One region of the Kitasatospora sp. NBC_01560 genome, then DNA from elsewhere that is predicted to be linked to it. Evidence: riboswitches for the same ligand, from Rfam matches in the RefSeq annotation. Region 1 holds a riboswitch; each other region holds the start of a gene.

Region 1 (4,576 bases):
GCCGGTGACGAGCAGCCCGGCACAGATCAGCATCGCGGTGTGGAACGCGGCGTCCACCGAGGCCGGCACCTGGTAGGCGTCGCCGCTGAGCCCGGCCAGTGCGGGCAGGGCGGCGACCGCCAGCAGGCCGGCCGCGCGGGCGGCGGCGTTGTTGACGCCGCTGGCGATGCCCGCGTGCCGGACCTCCACCGCCGCCAGCACGGTGGCGGTCAGCGGGGCGACCAGCAGGACCATCCCGCAGCCCATCACGGTGACGGCCGGCAGCACGTCCACCCAGTAGGAGGCGCCGGGGCCGATCCGCAGCATCAGCAGCACGCCGGCCGCGCAGAGCAGCGGGCCCACGGTGAGCGGCAGCCGCGGGCCGATCCGCTTGCCGAGCCGGCCGGCCCGGGCGGAGAGCGCCAGCATCAGCACGGTGATCGGCACCAGCGCCAGCCCGGACAGCAGCGGGGAGAAGCCCGCGACGATCTGCAACTGCACGACCAGCAGGAAGAAGACGCCGCTGAACGCCGCGTACACGCAGAGGGTGACCAGGTTGACGGCGGTGAACAGGCGCGAGGAGAAGAGGCCGAGCGGCAGCATCGGCTCCGCGGAGCGGCGCTCGACCTCGACGAAGGCCCAGCCGAGCAGCAGCCCGGCCACCCCCGACACCCAGACCCCGGGGGTGAGCCCGCCGCCGGCCGCCGTCAGTGCGTAGGTGACCGCGCCGAGGGCGAGCGCGGCGAGTGCGGCGCCCAGCACGTCGAACCGGCCGGTGGCGCTCTCGTCCCGGCTCTCCGGCACGTGCCGGGACGCGACGGCGACCACCAGCGCGGCGAGCGGCACGTTCAGCAGGAAGATCCACCGCCAGCCCGGACCGTCCACCAGCCAGCCGCCGACGAACGGGCCGACCGCGGCGGACACCCCGCCGAGGCCGGACCAGAGGCCGACCGCGGCCGAGCGGTCGTCAGGGTGGAAGACCGCCTGGAGCATCGCCAGCGAGCCGGGTGTGAGCAGCGCCCCGCCGATGCCCTGCACGGCCCGGGAGGCGATCAGCACCTCGATGGTGGGCGCGGCGGCGCAGGCCGCGGAGGCGACGGCGAACCAGACCACGCCGAGCAGGAAGATCCGGCGCCGTCCGTAGCGGTCGCCGAGCGCGCCGCCGAGCAGGATCAGCCCGGCCAGGGTGAGCAGATAGGCGTTCAGCGTCCACTGCAGGGCGGCGAGCTGGGCCCCGAGATCGGCGCCGATCCGCGGCAGGGCGACGTTCACGACGGTGCCGTCGAGCAGCGCCATGCTGGAACCGAGCACCGTCGCCAGTAGTACCCAGCGACCCTGCGCGGTGCTCAGCCGCAGGGTGCCGGCCTCGGAGGTGGCCACGGCCCGATCGTCCGCCCCGGGCGCCCACGTGACAAGGCTCACCGGGGGTGTGTCGGTGAATGGCTTTCCGTAGGCGACCGAATGCGGACGGGAACCGAAATCGGCGGAGTGTCGTGGATCAGTGGCGCGCGGTGAATCGATTGTGCACATACCGTGCAGCCGATCATTCGGAGCGTCACGGTGCTCCGGGCCTTTGTTGCGGGTTCAAGAGATCGACATTGCTTCACCCGGACGGATGGGTTTTAGTTCAGCGACCGCCCGGCATTGGCCCGGGTGGCCACCGGGTGGAACGCCTAGTCCTGCCGCTGCCCGGTGGTACGAACCGAACTCTGTACGGCAGGAGCGGGGGACCCAAAGGTAAGTCGCCGGACCGGAATTCACGGTCCGGCTTGGGGTGAAGCCGCCTATGCGGCCGGGCAACTCCAGCCCGAACCCGACAGCTCACCTCGCAGGCGTCGGAGAGGAAAACCCCCATGCCCGCACAGGCTCGTCGTATCGCCCTGCCCCGCGCCGCCCGCATCGGTATCGCCACCGCCGTCACCGGCGCCGCGTTCGCCCTCCCGCTGGTGACCACCATCAGCGCCCAGGCCCACACCGCCCCGGCCGCGAAGCCCGCGCAGACCAGCACCTGGACCGGCGCCACCAGCGTCGACGCCACCCCGGCCGCCGCCGCGCAGCCGGCCGCCGAGACCGCCGCCCCGGCCGCCGCCGCTGCCGAGCAGAGCTACAAGGTCGTCGGCGGGGACACCCTGTCGAAGATCGCCGCCGCCAAGAACGTCGACGGTGGCTGGCAGGCGCTGTACGAGCACAACCGCTCGGTCGTCGGTGCCAACCCGAACCTGATCCACCCGGGCCAGAAGCTCGCGCTGGGCACCGCCGCTCCGGCCGAGGCCGCCAAGCCGGCCGCCCCCGCCGCGAAGCCGCAGGCCTCGCACGACTCGGTGAAGCCGGCCCCCAAGCCCGCCGCCCCGAAGCCGGTCCAGGCCGTCAAGCCGGCCGCCCCCGCCGCGAAGCCCGCCGCGCCGGCCACCACCCCGGCCCCGGCCGCCGTGGCCAGCACCTCCGGCTACGTCGCCCCCGTCGCCAACCCGAAGCTCGGCACCGCCTACGGCGTGGCCGGCTCGATGTGGGCCTCCGGCCACCACACCGGTGCCGACTTCGTCGCCTCCACCGGCACCCCGCTGCGCGCCGTCGCGGCCGGCACCGTGGTGAAGGCCGGCAACGGCGGCGCCTACGGCAACGAGGTCGAGATCAAGCTGGCCGACGGCAAGTACGCCGAGTACGCCCACCTGTCCTCGATCGGCGTGAAGATCGGTCAGACCGTCACCGCCGGCCAGCAGATCGGCCTCTCCGGCGCGACCGGCAACGTGACCGGCCCGCACCTGCACTTCGAGATCCGCACCGGCTCGGAGTACGGCTCGGACATCGACCCGATCGCCTACCTGCGGGCGCACGGCGTCTCCATCTGACCTCTGGTCGGGACTTCCGCCGGGTGCGGGGCGAACGATCTCCGGGATGGTCATGTCGGGTGACCGCTCGACCGGATGATCGCCGCACCTTCGGCGGTACCACGGGCGCGGGACACGCCCAGGCCGGCCCGGCCCGCGAATTTCGATTCGCGGGCCGGGCCGGCCGCCGTCGTTTCCGCCGGTGCTCCGGTGCCCTTTTCCGCTGTTGGTTCCGGTGCCGTTTCCGGTCTTGTTTCCGGCGGGGAGGGCAGACAGGCCGGGAATTCAGGCGCGGTGTGCGGGCAGCGTGCGGTGCGCGGCGGTCAGCAGCTGGTGCACCCGGTGGCCGAACTCGTCGGCGTCCGCGGCCGGTTCGGGGAAGACCAGGCGGACGTCGCGGTGGCCGTGCGGGTGGTCCAGGCGCAGCACCAGGCCGTACCGGTCGAGCGCGAGCGGGCGGACGTCGGGCCGCCCGGTGAGGAGGGCGGGGTCGAGCAGCCGGGTGAGCACGGCGAGCGCGTCCGGGTGGTCGTCGGCGAGGTGGGTGAGCAGGCCGGCCTCGTAGCGGGCGAGCGGGTCGGGGCGCGCGAGCGAGATGTCGGCGCCGGTGAGCGCGGTCGTGCCGTACGGGGTGGAGAGGACGGCGTGCGCGACGTGCAGGCGCAGGTGCACGCTGAGCCCGTCGTCGGCGAGGTGGGCGAGGTGCAGCCGCCCGGCCAGGGTGAGGCGGCCGCGGACCCGGTCGCGGACGGCGACGGGCGCGATGTCCGTGAGGTCCAGCACGACGGCGAGGCCGTCCTGTTCCCTCGTCACGGCGAGGGTGAGCGGCGCGTCGAGCGGGGCGCTGAGCCGCAGCCGGGAGCCGTGCACCGAGACCGGGGTGTCGAGTTCGTGGTACTCGCCGCAGGCGCGGATCACCACCGAGGAGGTGGCGCCGAGCAGGCTGCAGACCCGTTCGGCGGCGGTGGGTTCGGGCGCCTCGGCGTCGGTGGGGCTGGGGCTCATGGCGACCTCCGGTGAGTTAGGTGAGCCTAACCTAATGACTTCGCCCCGCTGGGGCAAGCGGCCCGGGGTGCGCGGGCTCCCGTGTCGCGGGCCCGCGCGGTGCGGGCCTGCGTGACGCGGGCTCGCGCGGCACTCGGACGGCGCTTCCGGGTCCGGTGATTTGCGCATGGAGATAGTCCGCGCTTGCAAGTATCTGTCGATCGGTCGTATGGTCGACCTCGGTAGTTGCACGCGCAACATTCTCTGTACGCTCCGGAAAGCGGTTCCCTCATGCCCCTCGCGCTCCTGGCGCTGGCGATCAGTGCCTTCGGCATCGGTACCACCGAGTTCGTGATCATGGGCCTGCTGCCCGAGGTCGCCGGCGACTTCTCGGTCTCCATCCCCACCGCCGGCCTGCTCATCTCCGGCTACGCGCTCGGCGTGGTGGTCGGCGGGCCCCTGCTCACCGTCCTGGGCACCCGGATCCCCCGCAAGGGGATGCTGCTGATGCTGATGGGCCTGTTCATCGCCGGCAACCTGGTCTCCGCCGTCGCCCCCGCCTTCGGCCTGCTGCTCGTCGGCCGGGTACTCGCGGCCTTCGCGCACGGTGCCTTCTTCGGCATCGGTTCGGTGGTCGCCGCCGGTCTGGTCGCCCCGCACAAGCGGGCCGGCGCCATCGCCCTGATGTTCACCGGGCTCACCGCCGCCAACGTGCTCGGCGTCCCGATGGGCACCCTGCTCGGCCAGCACTTCGGCTGGCGTTCCACCTTCTACGTGGTCGCGGC
Region 2 (4,576 bases), 2.6 Mb from region 1:
GCCTGCGGGAGCGCGCTGTAGCGGTGCGGGTACTCGGTGGCGTACGCGTGGTAGGCGCGCAGGAGGGCGGCGACGGCGTCGTCCCCGCCGCGGCCGAGGGCGGCTTCGGCGAGCCGGTCGGCCAACTCCTCGGTGACCCGGACGGCGATCAGCCGGCGCAGTTCGGCGAGGCCGCCGCTGACGTGCTTGTAGAGCGAGGGCGTGGCCACTCCGGCCCGCGCGGCGACGGCGGCCAGGGTGAGGGCCTCGGGGCCCTGCTCGTCGATGAGGGTGAGGGCGTGTCCGACGACCTGGGCCGGGGTGAGTCCTACGCGGGGCATGGGGGCGGTCTCCCTGGAGGCGGGGCGGGGGCGGGGGCGAGGGGCGAGGCGCGGGGCCGGTGCGGCCGGCGGTGGTGCTCAGGCCAGTTCGGCGAGGAAGGGCAGCAGCGCGTCGGCGGTGGCCTGCGGGTGGTCGGCCATCGGGTAGTGGCCCGCGCCCTCGATCATCACCTTGCGGGCGCGCAGCGCGGCGGCCTGCCGGTCGGCGACCAGCTCGGGCCGGGGGAAGTCGGGGTCCTTGCTGCCCATCAGGACCAGCGCCGGGCAGGTCACGGCGGCGGTCCAGCCCTCGGGGGCGGACTCCCCGCGGACGTAGCCGCGGGTCGCGGCCTTGCGGCCGGGGGTGCGCAGTGCGGCGACCAGCCCGTCCACGTAGGCGTCGAAGTCGGCCGGCTTGGGGCCGGGGTAGGCCATCTTCCGGTGGTAGAGGCCCCAGAAGGCGGGGGAGTGCACCAGCAGCACGCCCATCGCGGCGAACATCGCGCGCTGCAGGGCGTTCGGCGGCAGGTTCTCGACGAAGGCGTCGAGCAGGACGATCCCGGCGACCCGCCCGGGTGCGTCCCCGGCGAGCTTGACGACGGTGGCGCCGGTGTAGGAGTTGCCGGCCAGGACGGCCCGCTCGATGCCGAGGTGGTCGAGCAGGGCGAGGACGTCGGTGGCGATCGCGGCCGGGGAGTAGTCGTCCCAGGCGATCGAGGACTCGCCGAAGCCGCGCAGGTCCATGGTGATCACCCGGCGGCCGGCGGCGGTCAGCAGCGGGCGGAGGTGCCGGTAGGCGGTCCGGCTGTCCAGCATTCCGGGGAGCAGGACGACGGGGGCGCCGTCGCCCTGCTCGGTGTCGTCGTAGGCGATCCGGCCGCCGGTGACGTCGAGGTACTGGGTGGTGGGGGCGGTGGTGCCGGACATGGGGGCCTCCTGGGTCCGCCGGAACTCGGGCTATCGGCGGGTGCTGCCGATAGCCATAAAGCTAAGGCTAATAGCCTTAGCTGTCAAGCTATCGGTGCTGTGGCCCCGGCGGCCGTCAGACCCCCTCCACCTTGAACGGGTCGTGCTCGGCCAGCAGCTTCTCCAGCCGGGCCTGGTCCACCCGGGTGACGATCTCGTTGGTCTCCTGCCTGTCGCGGACCACCTTGGCCAGGGTGAACGAGGAGGTGACGGTGTACAGCAGGCCGATCCCGAGGAAGGCCCTGGTCCAGCCGCCCACCGGGAGGTAGGCGATGCCGATCGCGAGGGCGCCGGCGGAGAGGGCGAAGGAGAGCACGGCCTGGATGTAGTACGCGGCCGTGGTGCGGGACTGCATCGGAGCGTTCATGGCGCCAGGATGGCCGCGCCGGCCGGGGTCGCACATGAGTAGAAGTACTCAGATGGGGGGCCGTTCGTTGACGTACTGTCACGTTCGGTAGTGTCAGTTGTTGCGAACCGCCCCAAAACGCCCATCCGGTCGCGTAAGGTCCGGGCTGTATCCGGGTGTCCCGAACGGATGGCTTGGAATCAGGGGCTCCTAGGATTAACGTTTGATAACGCAGCGCGGTCCGCAACGCCGTACCCAGACGGCACCGTGCGCCGTCGCCTAATCCCGCCGGCCGGCCTCCGGGCAGGCCAGGGAGCCGGGGAACCACGTTCCTTGGGGTGAATCGGCCGGGCCCAGGCCCAGCCGTAGGAGACCTTCCTGCTCCGAACCCGTCAGCTAACCCGGTAGGCGCGAAGGAAGGAAAGGAGCGCGCCTCCGTGGCGTCGTCGCACTCTCCGGCACATCTGCCCGGCTCCTCCGCCGGCACCCAGCTGCTCGACCACCCGTGGCCGCCCGCACACCCGGGCGAGTACGGCGGACCCGACGAGGCCGCCCCGCCGGCCGCCGAGACCAACCGGCACCGGATGCCGCGTCAGACCCGCGGGACGGCGCCGCTGCTCGGCGTCACCGCCGTCGCCGCCACCCTGGGCGCCACCGGCTTCGCCTCCGCGACCCCGGCCGCCGCCCCCGCCGTCGAGGCCCCGGACGAGACCCCGGTCGCGCTCTCCGCCGACCCCGGCCTCGCGCTCGCCGCCCGGATCCAGCAGCAGGCCGACAGCCAGCGCACCGCCGCCGAGGAGGGCGCCCGCGTCCAGGCCGCCAAGGAGGCCGAGGCCAAGCGCGCCGCCCAGCAGCAGGAGGCCGAGAAGGCCGCCCAGGAGGCTGAGAAGGCCAAGCTCGCCGCCATCAACCTCCCGGTGCGCGACTACAACCTCTCCGCCCACTACGGCCAGAGCGCCTCGTACTGGGCCCACCTGCACACCGGCCTGGACTTCGCCGCCGACACCGGCACCCCGGTGTACGCGGTCGGCCAGGGCACCGTCACCTCGGCCGGCTGGGCCGGCTCCTACGGCTACCGGATCGTCGAGACGCTGCCCGACGGCACCGAGATCTGGTACTGCCACCTCTCCTCGATCATCAAGGGCTCCGGCAAGGTCGTCCCCGGCCAGCAGCTCGGCAAGGTCGGCGCCACCGGCAACGTCACCGGCCCGCACCTGCACCTGGAGGTCCGCCCCGGCGGCGGCGCCCCGGTCGACCCGGAGACCTGGTTCGAGCAGCGCGGCATCACCCCCTGACCACGCCGCAGGTGCCCCCCGGCCGCCGCGGCGGCCGGGGGGCACCTGCGCGTCTACTCCGCGGGCAGCCCGGCCCACAGCTCCTCGGGCAGGTCCTCCCACTGCTCCTCGGACGGATCCTCCGGCAGGCCCGCCAGGTACGCGTCGATCTCCTCCTGGCCCGGCTCCGGCGCCAGGTCGGGGAACTCCGCCACCAGCAACCGCGGCAGCCCCGGCACCGTCCACTCCCCGAACAGCTCCACTGCCGCCCGGGCCGCCGCCTCCTCGAACGCCCCGAAGTCCCCCGCCAGCTCGTCCGGCATCGGCCGGCCCAGCGCCGTCAGCTCCGCCAGATTGCGGTAGCTGCGCCGCATCAGCCCCTGCTCCAGCAGCCGCCGGGCCCCGTCGGTGGCCATCCCGACCGAGATCATCCAGCCCTCGCCCCAGCCCCTGTCGTCCGGCTCGTCGAGCAGCCCGGCCGCCGCCGGAGCCCCGTACGCGGCCCGCCGGTCCTCCTCGGGCAGCTCCCGGAACGCCGCCAGCCACTCCCGCACCGCCGCCTCGTCGGTGACGTCCACGCCGTCCGCGCGCAGCAGCAGGGTGTACAGCCGGGGCCAGGTCACCAGGTCGGCCCGGCGGAGCAGCCCGGCGGCCACCTCGCCCTGCCACTCGGCCTCGGCGTGCAGCCGCTCCTGCCGCTTGGCGTTCAGCCGCTTCGCCGCCCGCTGGTGGTCGATCAGCAGCCGCACCGCCTCGCCGTACGCCGCCGGGTCCTGCTCCGGCGCGGGCTGGACGTACAGGTGGAGCCGCTCGTACAGCAGGTGCTCCACGGCGTTCGAGGTCAGTTCCGGCCAGCCGTCGTGCATCCTGCCCTCGCCCAGCTCCAGCAGCGCCAGCACCGCCCGCACCGCGGCGTCGGCCACCGGCGCGCGGCCCCCGGCCTCCGCCCAGGCGAGCAGTTCGGCGGCCTTGGTGCGCGGGGCGAGCCGCAGGTCTTCTTCTTCCATGTCACGTACGGTAACCGGAAAGCCCGGGTAGGGTCGGCAGGCATGGTCCCCGTCCGCCTCACCGGCCCCCGCCTGGCCATCCGCGAGTTCCACCTGACGCCGGCGGACACCGACGCGCTGCACGCCGTCTTCGGCGATCCGGAGGCCACCCGGTACCTGCCGTTCGAACCGCACGACCGGGAGGAGTGCGCGGACCAGATCGAGCAGTACCTGGAGGAGGCGCTCCGGGACGAACGGACGGTCTACCGGCTCGCCGTCACCCGGCTCGCCGACGCGGACGACCCGGCGGACGCCACCCCGATCGGCAGCGCCGCCCTCACCCTCGGCAGCCACCGCTCCGCCCTGCTCGGCTACGCGCTGCGGCCCGACACCTGGGGCCGCGGCTACGCGGGCGAGATCACCGGGCTGCTCTGCGACTTCGCGTTCGGGCAGCTCGGCGTGCACCGCTTGGCCGCCCGGGTGGACGTGGCGAACGCGGCCTCCACCCGGGTGCTCACCCGGGCCGGCTTCGCGCTGGAGGGCCGGGTGCGGCACGAGGTGTACCTGCGCGGGGCGTGGCACGACTCCTTCCAGTACGCACTGCTCGCCGACGAGTGGCCGGGCACCGGCCGGGCCGCCGGAGCGGGGGGTTAACCCCACCCCCCGTTCGCCGGGGAGCCGGATGTCCGCCGGGCGGCGGCTTTG
Region 3 (4,576 bases), 3.6 Mb from region 1:
CATGATGATCCGCCACGGCGGGGGCCGGCGCGGGGGTGTCGGGCGTGCCGTCAAGAAGATGCGCTCGTACCTGCTCGAACTGATCCACCGCAAGCGGGCGGACCTCGGCGACGACCTGATCTCCGGCCTGATCCGGGCCAGTGACCACGGCGAGCACCTGACCGAGAACGAGGCCGCGGCGATGGCCTTCATCCTGCTCTTCGCGGGCTTCGAGACGACGGTCAACCTGATCGGTAACGGCACCTACGCGCTGCTGCGCAATCCGGACCGGCGGGCGCAGCTGCAGGAGTCGGTGGCCCGTGGCGAGAGCGGCCTGCTGGAGACCGGGATCGAGGAACTCCTGAGGTACGACGGGCCGGTGGAGCTGGCCACCTGGCGGTTCGCGACCAGCCCGCTGACCATCGGCGGGGTGGCGATCCCGGTCGGTGACCCGGTGCTGGTGGTGCTCGCGGCGGCCAACCGGGACCCGGCGCGGTTCGTGGAGGAGAACACCCTGGACCTCGGCCGGACGGACAACCCGCACCTGGGTTTCGGGCACGGCATCCACTACTGCATCGGCGCCCCGCTGGCCCGCCTCGAGGGGCGGGCGGCGCTGGCCACCCTGCTCACCCGGTTGCCCGATCTGAAACTCGCCGCCGACCCGGACGACCTGCGCTGGCGCGGTGGCCTGATCATGCGTGGCCTGCGGGAGCTCCCGGTCGAATTCAGTCCGGCGAAGAAGGTGTCGGTGACCTCACCGGAGAAGTCCTCGGTGAGTTCCCCGATGCCTTCCGCCGGGTCTTCGGGTGATTCCTCCGACAGTGGGTTCTGAGGCGTCGCCACTCTGATGGAGTGTCGTCGACGCGCGGAGGCACGGGGGTTGAACCGTCATCAATCCGGACATAGCGCCGTCGTTGGTGGGCGATCGACCATGCGTCGTAATTTCTGTGTGATGTCGGCGATATGAGCTTGTGATTGGTAAGAGGATCTGTCTACCCTCCGTGGAGTTCGCAGCTGCGGACCTCGTGCACGGGACGCCGAATCCTGCCCGCCGTGCCACGGGAAACCGACCAGACCCTGGGCAGGGGCGGGGGAACCAGGTTTGTTGCCGTCCCCCACGGCTCGGGGTGAAGCCGCCCGCGCGGGCAGGAAGTCCGCGTCACGCGGCCGGGCCACCTCCCGGTCCGAACCCGACAGCTCACCTCGCAGGCGTGCGGAGAGGGACCTTCATGCTGTTCGTTGGAACCGGCCGTCACCGTCGTCGCACCCAGACCGAGAGGGCCATCGCCGTCGCCGGCGTGGCCGGCGTCGGGCTCGCGATGCCGCTGCTCACCGCCACCGGTGCCTCGGCCGCCCCGGCCTCGACCTGGGACGCCGTCGCCCAGTGCGAGAGCGGCGGCAACTGGAGCATCAACACCGGCAACGGCTTCTACGGCGGTCTGCAGTTCACCCCCAGCACCTGGAAGGCGTACGGCGGCACCGGCTACGCGCCGCAGGCCAACCAGGCCACCCGGGCGCAGCAGATCTCGGTCGCCGAGAAGGTCCTCGCCTCGCAGGGCCCGGGCGCCTGGCCGGTCTGCTCCCAGAAGGCCGGACTGAGCAAGGGCGGTGCCCCGGCCTCGGTCGACACCTCGGCGGACGCCAAGCCCGCCGCGCAGCAGCCCGGACCGTCGAAGCCGGCTCAGAAGCCCGTGCAGCAGGCCCAGAAGCCGGCGCAGAAGCCGGTCCAGCAGCAGGCGCCGCAGTCCGCCGTCCAGCAGTACGGGCAGCAGGAGACCCAGGCCCCGGGCTTCTCCGGTCACGCCGGCTGGGACGCCGACGCGAAGGTGTTCTGGTACCAGAGCAACGGTGACTGGTACTGGACCAGTCACCAGAGCGTCTATCAGCAGTACGCCGGCCAGGGGGCCGCCCAGGACGCCCGGGTCGCGCAGCCCGCCCCCGCCGCCCCGGCCGCCGCCCAGCAGCAGGCCGGTCACGGTTACACCGTCCGCGACGGCGACACGCTGGCCGGCATCGCCGGCGCCCAGGGCGTCTCCGGCGGCTGGCAGGCGCTGTACGACGGCAACCGCGGGACCGTCGGTACGGACCCGAACCTGATCATGCCCGGCCAGGTGCTCAGCCTCGGCTGACCGGCCGTCCGCCCGCAGTGGTGCGCGAGGGGGGCCGGTTCGGCCCCCTTCGTCCCCATCCGGTCGTCTTTCGACCGGCAACCAGGTGAACTACCGGCGGGTAGCACGGCCACACGCTGAGACGGGACCGAGGTCAGCGTGGCCCCGGGAGCCCGTGCGGTTAGGCTCTGGTCGTAACGACTCCGCAATCGTCCGGCCGACAGCACCCATCGTCAGCCGGACCTGCTTCCGCTAGGAGATGCCTCGTGCCGTCCATCGATGTCGTCGTAGCCCGTGAGATTCTCGACTCGCGTGGCAACCCCACGGTCGAGGTCGAGGTCGGCCTCGACGACGGCAGCACCGGTCGTGCCGCTGTCCCGTCGGGTGCCTCCACCGGTGCCTTCGAGGCGCTGGAGCTGCGCGACGGTGACAAGAACCGCTACTTCGGCAAGGGCGTGGAGAAGGCCGTCCTGGCCGTCATCGAGCAGATCGGCCCGGAGCTGGTCGGCTACGACGCCACCGAGCAGCGCCTGATCGACCAGGCCATGCTCGACCTGGACGCCACCCCGGACAAGTCCTCGCTCGGCGCCAACGCCATCCTGGGCGTCTCGCTGGCCGTCGCGCACGCCGCGTCCGAGGCCAGCGACCTGCCGCTGTTCCGCTACCTGGGCGGCCCGAACGCGCACGTCCTGCCCGTCCCGATGATGAACATCCTCAACGGCGGCTCGCACGCGGACTCCAACGTCGACATCCAGGAGTTCATGATCGCTCCGATCGGCGCGGAGTCCTTCTCCGAGGCCGTCCGCTGGGGCGTCGAGGTCTACCACACCCTCAAGGGCGTCCTGAAGGAGCGCGGCCTCTCCACCGGCCTCGGCGACGAGGGCGGCTTCGCCCCGAACCTGGACAGCAACCGCGAGGCGCTGGACCTCATCACCGAGGCCATCCAGAAGGCCGGTTACGTGCCCGGCCGCGACATCGCGCTGGCCCTGGACGTCGCCGCCTCCGAGTTCTACAAGGACGGCGCCTACCAGTTCGAGGGCAAGGCCCTCTCGGCCGCCGAGCTGATCGAGTACTACGCCGAGCTGGTCGCCGCGTACCCGCTGGTCTCCATCGAGGACCCGCTGGACGAGTCGGACTGGGACGGCTGGAAGGCCATGACGGTCAAGCTGGGCGACAAGGTCCAGCTGGTCGGCGACGACCTGTTCGTCACCAACCCGGCCCGCCTGGCCAAGGGCATCGAGACCGGCACCGCCAACGCGCTGCTGGTGAAGGTGAACCAGATCGGTTCGCTGACCGAGACCCTGGACGCCGTCGAGCTGGCCCAGCGCAACGGCTACCGCTGCATGATGTCGCACCGCTCCGGCGAGACCGAGGACGTCACCATCGCCGACCTCGCCGTCGCCACCAACTGCGGCCAGATCAAGACCGGCGCCCCGGCCCGCTCCGAGCGCGTCGCCAAGTACAACCAGCTGCTGCGCATCGAGGAGATCCTCGACGACGCCGCCGAGTACGCCGGCCGCGGCGCCTTCCCGCGCTTCCGCGCAGCGGAGTAACGAGCACAGTCGCGCAGCGGAGTAACGAGCACAGCCGCGCAGCGGAGTAACGAGCGCAGTCGCGCCGCGGAACAACCAGCTCAGCCGCGCCGCGGAGTGACCCGAGGCCGCGCGCACGAGGGCCGAGCCGGGCCCGCCCGCGCACGCCTGACCGGTGCCCCGCCGTCCACCCCGTAGGGTGGGCGGCGGGGCACCGGTGCGACAGGAGGGGACACGGGAGATGGCAGGCTGGCGGATCCCGGGCTTGGCGGCCCGGCCGCGCTTCACGAGCCGGGCGACCGTTCTCGTCCTGGTGCTCTGCTCGCTGGTGGCGATCCTCGCCTACCCGACGCGGCAGTTCATCTCCCAGCGTTCCGAGATCTCCGCCCAGCGGGCGAAGGCCGAACACGCCCGGCAGCAGGTCGAACAGCTGCGCCGGGACAAGGCCCGCTGGCAGGACCCGGAGTACGTCAAGGCGCAGGCCCGCGCCCGGTTGCACTACGCGATGCCGGGGGAGACCCCGTACATCGCGGTGGACCGGGCCGGCCAGGGCGCCGCCAAGTCCTCCGTGCCCGCGCCGGCGCCGTCCGACGGCACGGCCGCCGCCCCGGCGAAGGCCGCCAAGCCCTGGTACGCGAGCGTGTGGGACTCGGTGGACGCCGCCGACACCACCGCGGCCCTCGCCCCGCCCCCTCCCCGCCCGTCGCAGACATCCCTGCCCCCTGCTGGAGCCAGCTCCCCCCATGACCACTGAGAACCACCCCTCCGTCTCCGTCTCCGACGCCGACGTCGCGGCCATCGCCGCCCAGCTCGGCCGGGTCCCGCGCGGTCTGCGCGGCGTGGCGCACCGCTGCCCCTGCGGGAACCCGGACGTCGTGGAGACGGCCCCCCGGCTCGCGGACGGCACGCCGTTCCCGACCCTGTACTACCTGACCTGCCCCAAGGCCGCCTCGCTGA
Region 4 (4,576 bases), 1.1 Mb from region 1:
GGCGCCGTAGACGTACGGCGCGCCGAGCTTGCTCTCCGCGGCGGCGATCGCGGCGGCGGCACGCGAGCCGTTGGCGGCGGGCGCGGCCGGCGCGGCGGGCTTGCTCGCGGCCGGCGCGGTGAGGTCGGTGCGGCTGTTGTCGCGGGAGGCGCGGTCGGCGTCCGCCTTCGCCTTCGCCTCGGCCTTGGCGGCGTCCGCCTTGGCCTTGGCCTCGGCGGCGGCCTTCTCCTCGGCCGCGCGCAGCGCCTGGCGCTCCTGCTCGGTCAGCGTGTTGAGCAGGTCCTGGGCCTTGGCCAGCTTCGCCTGGACCTCGTCCTTGGAGGTCTTCAGCTGCTGGGTGGTGGCCTCCAGCTCGCCGAGCTTGCCCTGGGCCTCGTTGCGGTCCTGGTCGAGCCTGCGCTGCTGCTCCTGGAGGTCCTTCAGCGCACCGGACTGGGTGCTGCTGGCCTGGGTCAGCGCGCCGGCCTGGTTCAGGAAGTTGTCCGGGCTGGACGAGAGCATCAGCTGGACGGTCGACGATATGCCGCCGTTGCGGTACTGCTCGCCGGCGATCTCGGCGAGACCGCCCTGGGCCTCGATCACCGAGGCCTGCTGGCGCGCGACCTTGTCCTGGAGCTCGCCGACCTGCTTCTGCAGCTCCTGCTGCTTGGCCTGGGCGCCGTTGTACTTCTCGGTCGCCTGCTCGGCCTGCTCGTTGAGCTGGTCGACCTGCTCCTTGACCTGGTCCTTGGTCGGCGTCGGGTCGGCGTGGGCGCCGGACTGCGCGGACAGGGCGACGGCCGCGGCGGCGACACCGGTCAGGATCGAGACCCGGGCGCGGCCGGCAGGCTTGGGACGACGATGGGACGCCACGAAGGCGGACTCCTTCTTCCAACGCCCGCCTACCGGGTGAGCTGACGGGTTCGGGCCGGAAGCGTGCCCTACGACGCCTCACCGGCCGTCGAGACGGCCGACCTGGCGCCGATTCACCCCGGAGGAACATGGTTCCCCGGCTCCGCTCCACAGCGCCCCCGACTACTGGGCTCCCCGTCGGACAGGTCGTGCGACCCGTCCCGCTGCTTCACGAACTCGGCGGTAAACCCCCGCCGCCACCCAGGCTGGGTGATCGACTGTGCGGTGGTTCGAGGCACGACACTAGTAACAGAACCGTGATCCGTTCAAATCCTTGTCAGAAAAAAGACGGAAGAATACCCAAGTTCATTTGTGAATATGACCGGGTGTGATCAGTGGTCCACGCGGAGCTGATCGTTGGTCACCGCGCGGCCGGAAACGCCTGCGCCACCCCCGGCAAGGAGGTGGCGCGGATCACAGGGCCGCATCCCGACCCGTGGGCGTGCCGGTCCGTCAGACCCGGCGGATGGTGTTGATCGGCATCGCGTCGGCCTTCATCACCTTGACCACGTCGCCGGTGTGCGGCGCGTGCACCACCATGCCGTTGCCGATGTACATCCCGACGTGGCTGCGGTCGCTGCGGTAGATGATCAGGTCGCCCGGCTGGGCCGCCGCGAGCGAAGGCACCGCGGTGCCGTAGGTGGCCTGCGCCTGCGAGGTGCGCGGCAGCGAGACGCCGGCCTTCCCGTAGGACCAGACCATCAGGCCGGAGCAGTCGAAGCTGTTCGGGCCGGTGGCGCTCCAGACGTACGGCGAGCCCTGCTTGCTCATCGCGTTGCTGACGGCCGCCCCGGCGAGGCCGCTGGCCTGCGGCAGGCTGCCCAGGTCGGCCCGCTCGCTGCCGCGCGAGGCGCGGTCGTCCTGCTGCTGGGCGGCCTTCAGCGCGGCGCGGTCGGCGGCGCTGAGCGAGTTGAGCAGGTCCTGGGCTTCCTTGAGCTTCTTGTTGACGTCCGCCTTGGACTGGTTCAGGTCCTTGGTGGTGGTGTCCAGCGAGGCGAGGATCGCGGCGGCCTCGGTCTTCTGCTGGTCCAGCCGGCGCTGCTGGTCCTGGAGGCCCTTCAGCGCGTCGGCCTGGCTGGAGCTGGCCTGCTGCACACTGGAGGCCTTGTCCAGGTAACCGGACGGGTCCGAGGAGAGCATCAGCTGCACGGACGGGTCGATGCCGCCGGTGCGGTACTGCGCGGCCGCCACCTCGGCCAGACCGCCCTGAAGCTGGGTCATCTGGTCCTGGCCGCGGGCCACCTGGTCCTGCAGCTGGTCGGCCTGCTTGCGGAGCTGGTCGGCCCGCTCCTTGGCGCCGTTGTACTTCTCGGTGGCCTGCTCGGCCTCCTCCTGCAGCTGGTCGATCTGCGCCTTCACGTCCTCCTTCTTGGGGGACGGACTCGGCGCGGCGTGGGCGGCGACCTGGGCGGAGAGAGCGACCGCGGTCGCAGCGGCGGCAGTGAGCACGGAGACCCGCGCGCGGCTCGGCTGCTTGGGACGGCGGTGGGAGGCCAAGAGACCGGCTCCTTCTTCCAACGGACTCACCCTAACGAGTGAGAATCCGGAAAATAGGTTTGACGCCAGACACTAGTGAAGATCCACGCTTTCCGCCACTCCCCCGAAGGCGTGAACTCCGGCCCGCCGTCATGACTTCACCGGATCCCCACATCCCCGCAAACCGGACGCTGACCAGGCGTCACTCCGGTCCGGACGGGCTCCGCGCCGACCTAGGGCCGGGCCAGCCGGTTCAGCAGCAGCACCGAGGCGACGGGGCGCGCGCCCGCCTTCCGCACGCCGTCCGCGACCTCCCGGTCGGCGGAGACCACCACCACCGGACGGCCCTGCGGCTCGGCCCGGACCAACCGTCTGATCAGCTCGTCCGCCGTCTCGCCGGTCCGGCTGAAGCGCACCCGGACCCCGCGCGGCGGCGCCAGGATCACCGGCACGTCCAGGTCCTGCCCGTCGAACACACAGGTGACCTCCGCCTGGGTGCGCTGGGCCAGCATGGCCAGCCCGCCGAGCAGCCGGATCCGCTGCTGCTCCAGCGGGAGCGTCGGGTAGCCGGTCTTGGTCACGTTGTAGCCGTCCACCACCAGGTGGACCTGCGGGATCGCCAGCAGCTGGTCCAGCAGTGCCGGATCGTCCTCGGCCAGCCCTCGCCGGGCCACGTCGTGCGGCGAGGCCGAGCCCGGCACCACCGCCTCCACCAGGTCGGCCGGGCGGATCTGCGAGACCGGCAGCGCCAGCTCCCGCTGGAGGCCCTGCGCCGACTGCAGCACCGTGTCCAGAAGCAACCGCAGCCGCATGTCCTCAACGCTGCGCCCCTCCCGGGCCGACCGGCGGCCCTGCTCGGCGGCGGTCTCCAGCTCGGAGATCCGGTGCCGGAGCCGGCGCACCTCGCTCTCCCCGGCGCCACGCTCGGTGGCCACCTGCGTCTTCAACGCCTCCAGCTCCGCGGTGAGCCGGCGGACCTCGGCCTGCGCCCGGCGGGTGTCGCTCTCCAGCGACCGCAGCTTGCGGCGCAGCGACTCGGCCTCCTTGCGGACGTCCTCCGACTCGCTCCGCTGCCGGTCCAGGTCCGCCCGGGCCCCGGCCCGCACCTCGGCCAGCTCCGCCTGCAGCTTCTCCACCAGCCGGGCCGCCTCGGCCGCCGCACCCTCGGCACCGGCCCGCTCGGCCTCCTCACCGGCCTCCGCGACCAGTCGGCTCCAGCCCGCCGAACGCACCAGGTAGGCCGCGGCCGCGACATCCATCGGGTCGGCCGCCCCGGGCACCGTGCCCGACTCCAGCGCCGTCACCAGATCGGGCTGGCCCAGTCGCAGCCGCTCCGCTATCCGCACCCGGAAGGCCGGCTCGGACTCCAGTGCGGCGGCGAGCGCGGTGGCCGCGTACTTGGCGCGCCGGGCCGGGGTGAACTTGGCGTACTGGCGGAGCGTCTGCGGCAGCTCGCCGGGCGGCAACCCTCCCAGTGCGTCGGCGGCGAGGCCCACCACCCGCCGACGCACCCCCTCCGGCAGCGGCCGGTCGAGCTTCTCCACGGCCTTCTCCACGGGCTTCTCCGCGACCTGCTGCCCGGCTCGGCCGGAGCCGCCGCCTGGCGCGTCCGCCGCGTCCGCCCCGCCGTCGGCACCGGCTTCCGCCGGCTCGTCACCGCCGGACTCCTCGCCCGCCACCGGCCCGCCGGGGGCCGCCTCGGCGGGGGCTGCGGTGCCGGACGGCTCGGCCTCGGCCGCGTCCGGCGCGCGCCCGTCCACAGCGGGCTGCCGCCCCTGCGGCCCGGCGGGCTCCTTCGCTGCGTCCACCACGTCCTCGGCTCCGATCCTGGTCCAGCGGGTACGGCCGTCGGCGGCCGCCCTCGTCGTCACGCTCCGTGCGCTCTGTCTGTATTGTCCCGTGCCGCGGGCGGCCGCGCCGCGCGCCGCCGCCCGCCGCACGGGCCGGGCATCAAGCCTGCTCGGGGGCCTCGGTGTCCTCGGCGCCCGGGCGGGCCACCAGCTCGACCTGGTCCACGGCGTTGCACCAGCGGCAGCGCACCGACTCGACGGTCTCGCTGTGGACCTCGGTCTCCTCCACCTCGGAGTCGCCGGCCAGGTCGAAGTGCAGGAACTCGGTGACCCGGGCGGACCGGGTCACGTCGAAGCGGGTCAGGTTGCCGCACAGGGTGCAGCGCCAGCGCGTCTCGGGGGTCAGGGCGGGGACGGTC

What was found. A riboswitch is a leader RNA that binds a small molecule or an ion and turns the genes downstream of it on or off. The one in region 1 is predicted to bind cyclic di-AMP.
Region 2: linked by a shared signal. The riboswitch ahead of OH807_RS19730 (M23 family metallopeptidase) and the one ahead of OH807_RS08025 (peptidoglycan DD-metalloendopeptidase family protein) in region 1 are both predicted to bind cyclic di-AMP.
Region 3: linked by a shared signal. The riboswitch ahead of OH807_RS24450 (transglycosylase family protein) and the one ahead of OH807_RS08025 (peptidoglycan DD-metalloendopeptidase family protein) in region 1 are both predicted to bind cyclic di-AMP.
Region 4: linked by a shared signal. The riboswitch ahead of OH807_RS12980 (NlpC/P60 family protein) and the one ahead of OH807_RS08025 (peptidoglycan DD-metalloendopeptidase family protein) in region 1 are both predicted to bind cyclic di-AMP.

What each region holds. Positions count from the first base shown of each region.
Region 1 is NZ_CP109364.1:1,948,014-1,952,589, reverse strand. It holds gene OH807_RS08030 (MFS transporter) at 1-1,359, opposite strand, end outside; cyclic di-AMP (ydaO/yuaA leader) riboswitch at 1,670-1,827, shown strand; gene OH807_RS08025 (peptidoglycan DD-metalloendopeptidase family protein) at 1,833-2,828, shown strand; gene OH807_RS08020 (DUF2470 domain-containing protein) at 3,093-3,812, opposite strand; gene OH807_RS08015 (MFS transporter) at 4,083-4,576, shown strand, end outside.
Region 2 is NZ_CP109364.1:4,521,672-4,526,247, reverse strand. It holds gene OH807_RS19745 (TetR/AcrR family transcriptional regulator) at 1-320, opposite strand, end outside; gene OH807_RS19740 (alpha/beta fold hydrolase) at 399-1,226, opposite strand; gene OH807_RS19735 (YiaA/YiaB family inner membrane protein) at 1,342-1,632, opposite strand; cyclic di-AMP (ydaO/yuaA leader) riboswitch at 1,878-2,036, shown strand; gene OH807_RS19730 (M23 family metallopeptidase) at 2,049-2,906, shown strand; gene OH807_RS19725 (hypothetical protein) at 2,960-3,892, opposite strand; gene OH807_RS19720 (GNAT family N-acetyltransferase) at 3,935-4,525, shown strand.
Region 3 is NZ_CP109364.1:5,587,632-5,592,207, forward strand. It holds gene OH807_RS24445 (cytochrome P450) at 1-811, shown strand, start outside; cyclic di-AMP (ydaO/yuaA leader) riboswitch at 1,038-1,207, shown strand; gene OH807_RS24450 (transglycosylase family protein) at 1,209-2,108, shown strand; gene eno (phosphopyruvate hydratase) at 2,354-3,640, shown strand; gene OH807_RS24460 (septum formation initiator family protein) at 3,861-4,373, shown strand; gene OH807_RS24465 (DUF501 domain-containing protein) at 4,345-4,576, shown strand, end outside.
Region 4 is NZ_CP109364.1:3,033,719-3,038,294, forward strand. It holds gene OH807_RS12980 (NlpC/P60 family protein) at 1-852, opposite strand, end outside; cyclic di-AMP (ydaO/yuaA leader) riboswitch at 863-1,017, opposite strand; gene OH807_RS12985 (NlpC/P60 family protein) at 1,345-2,388, opposite strand; gene OH807_RS12990 (NYN domain-containing protein) at 2,601-3,923, opposite strand; gene OH807_RS12995 (hypothetical protein) at 4,318-4,576, opposite strand, start outside.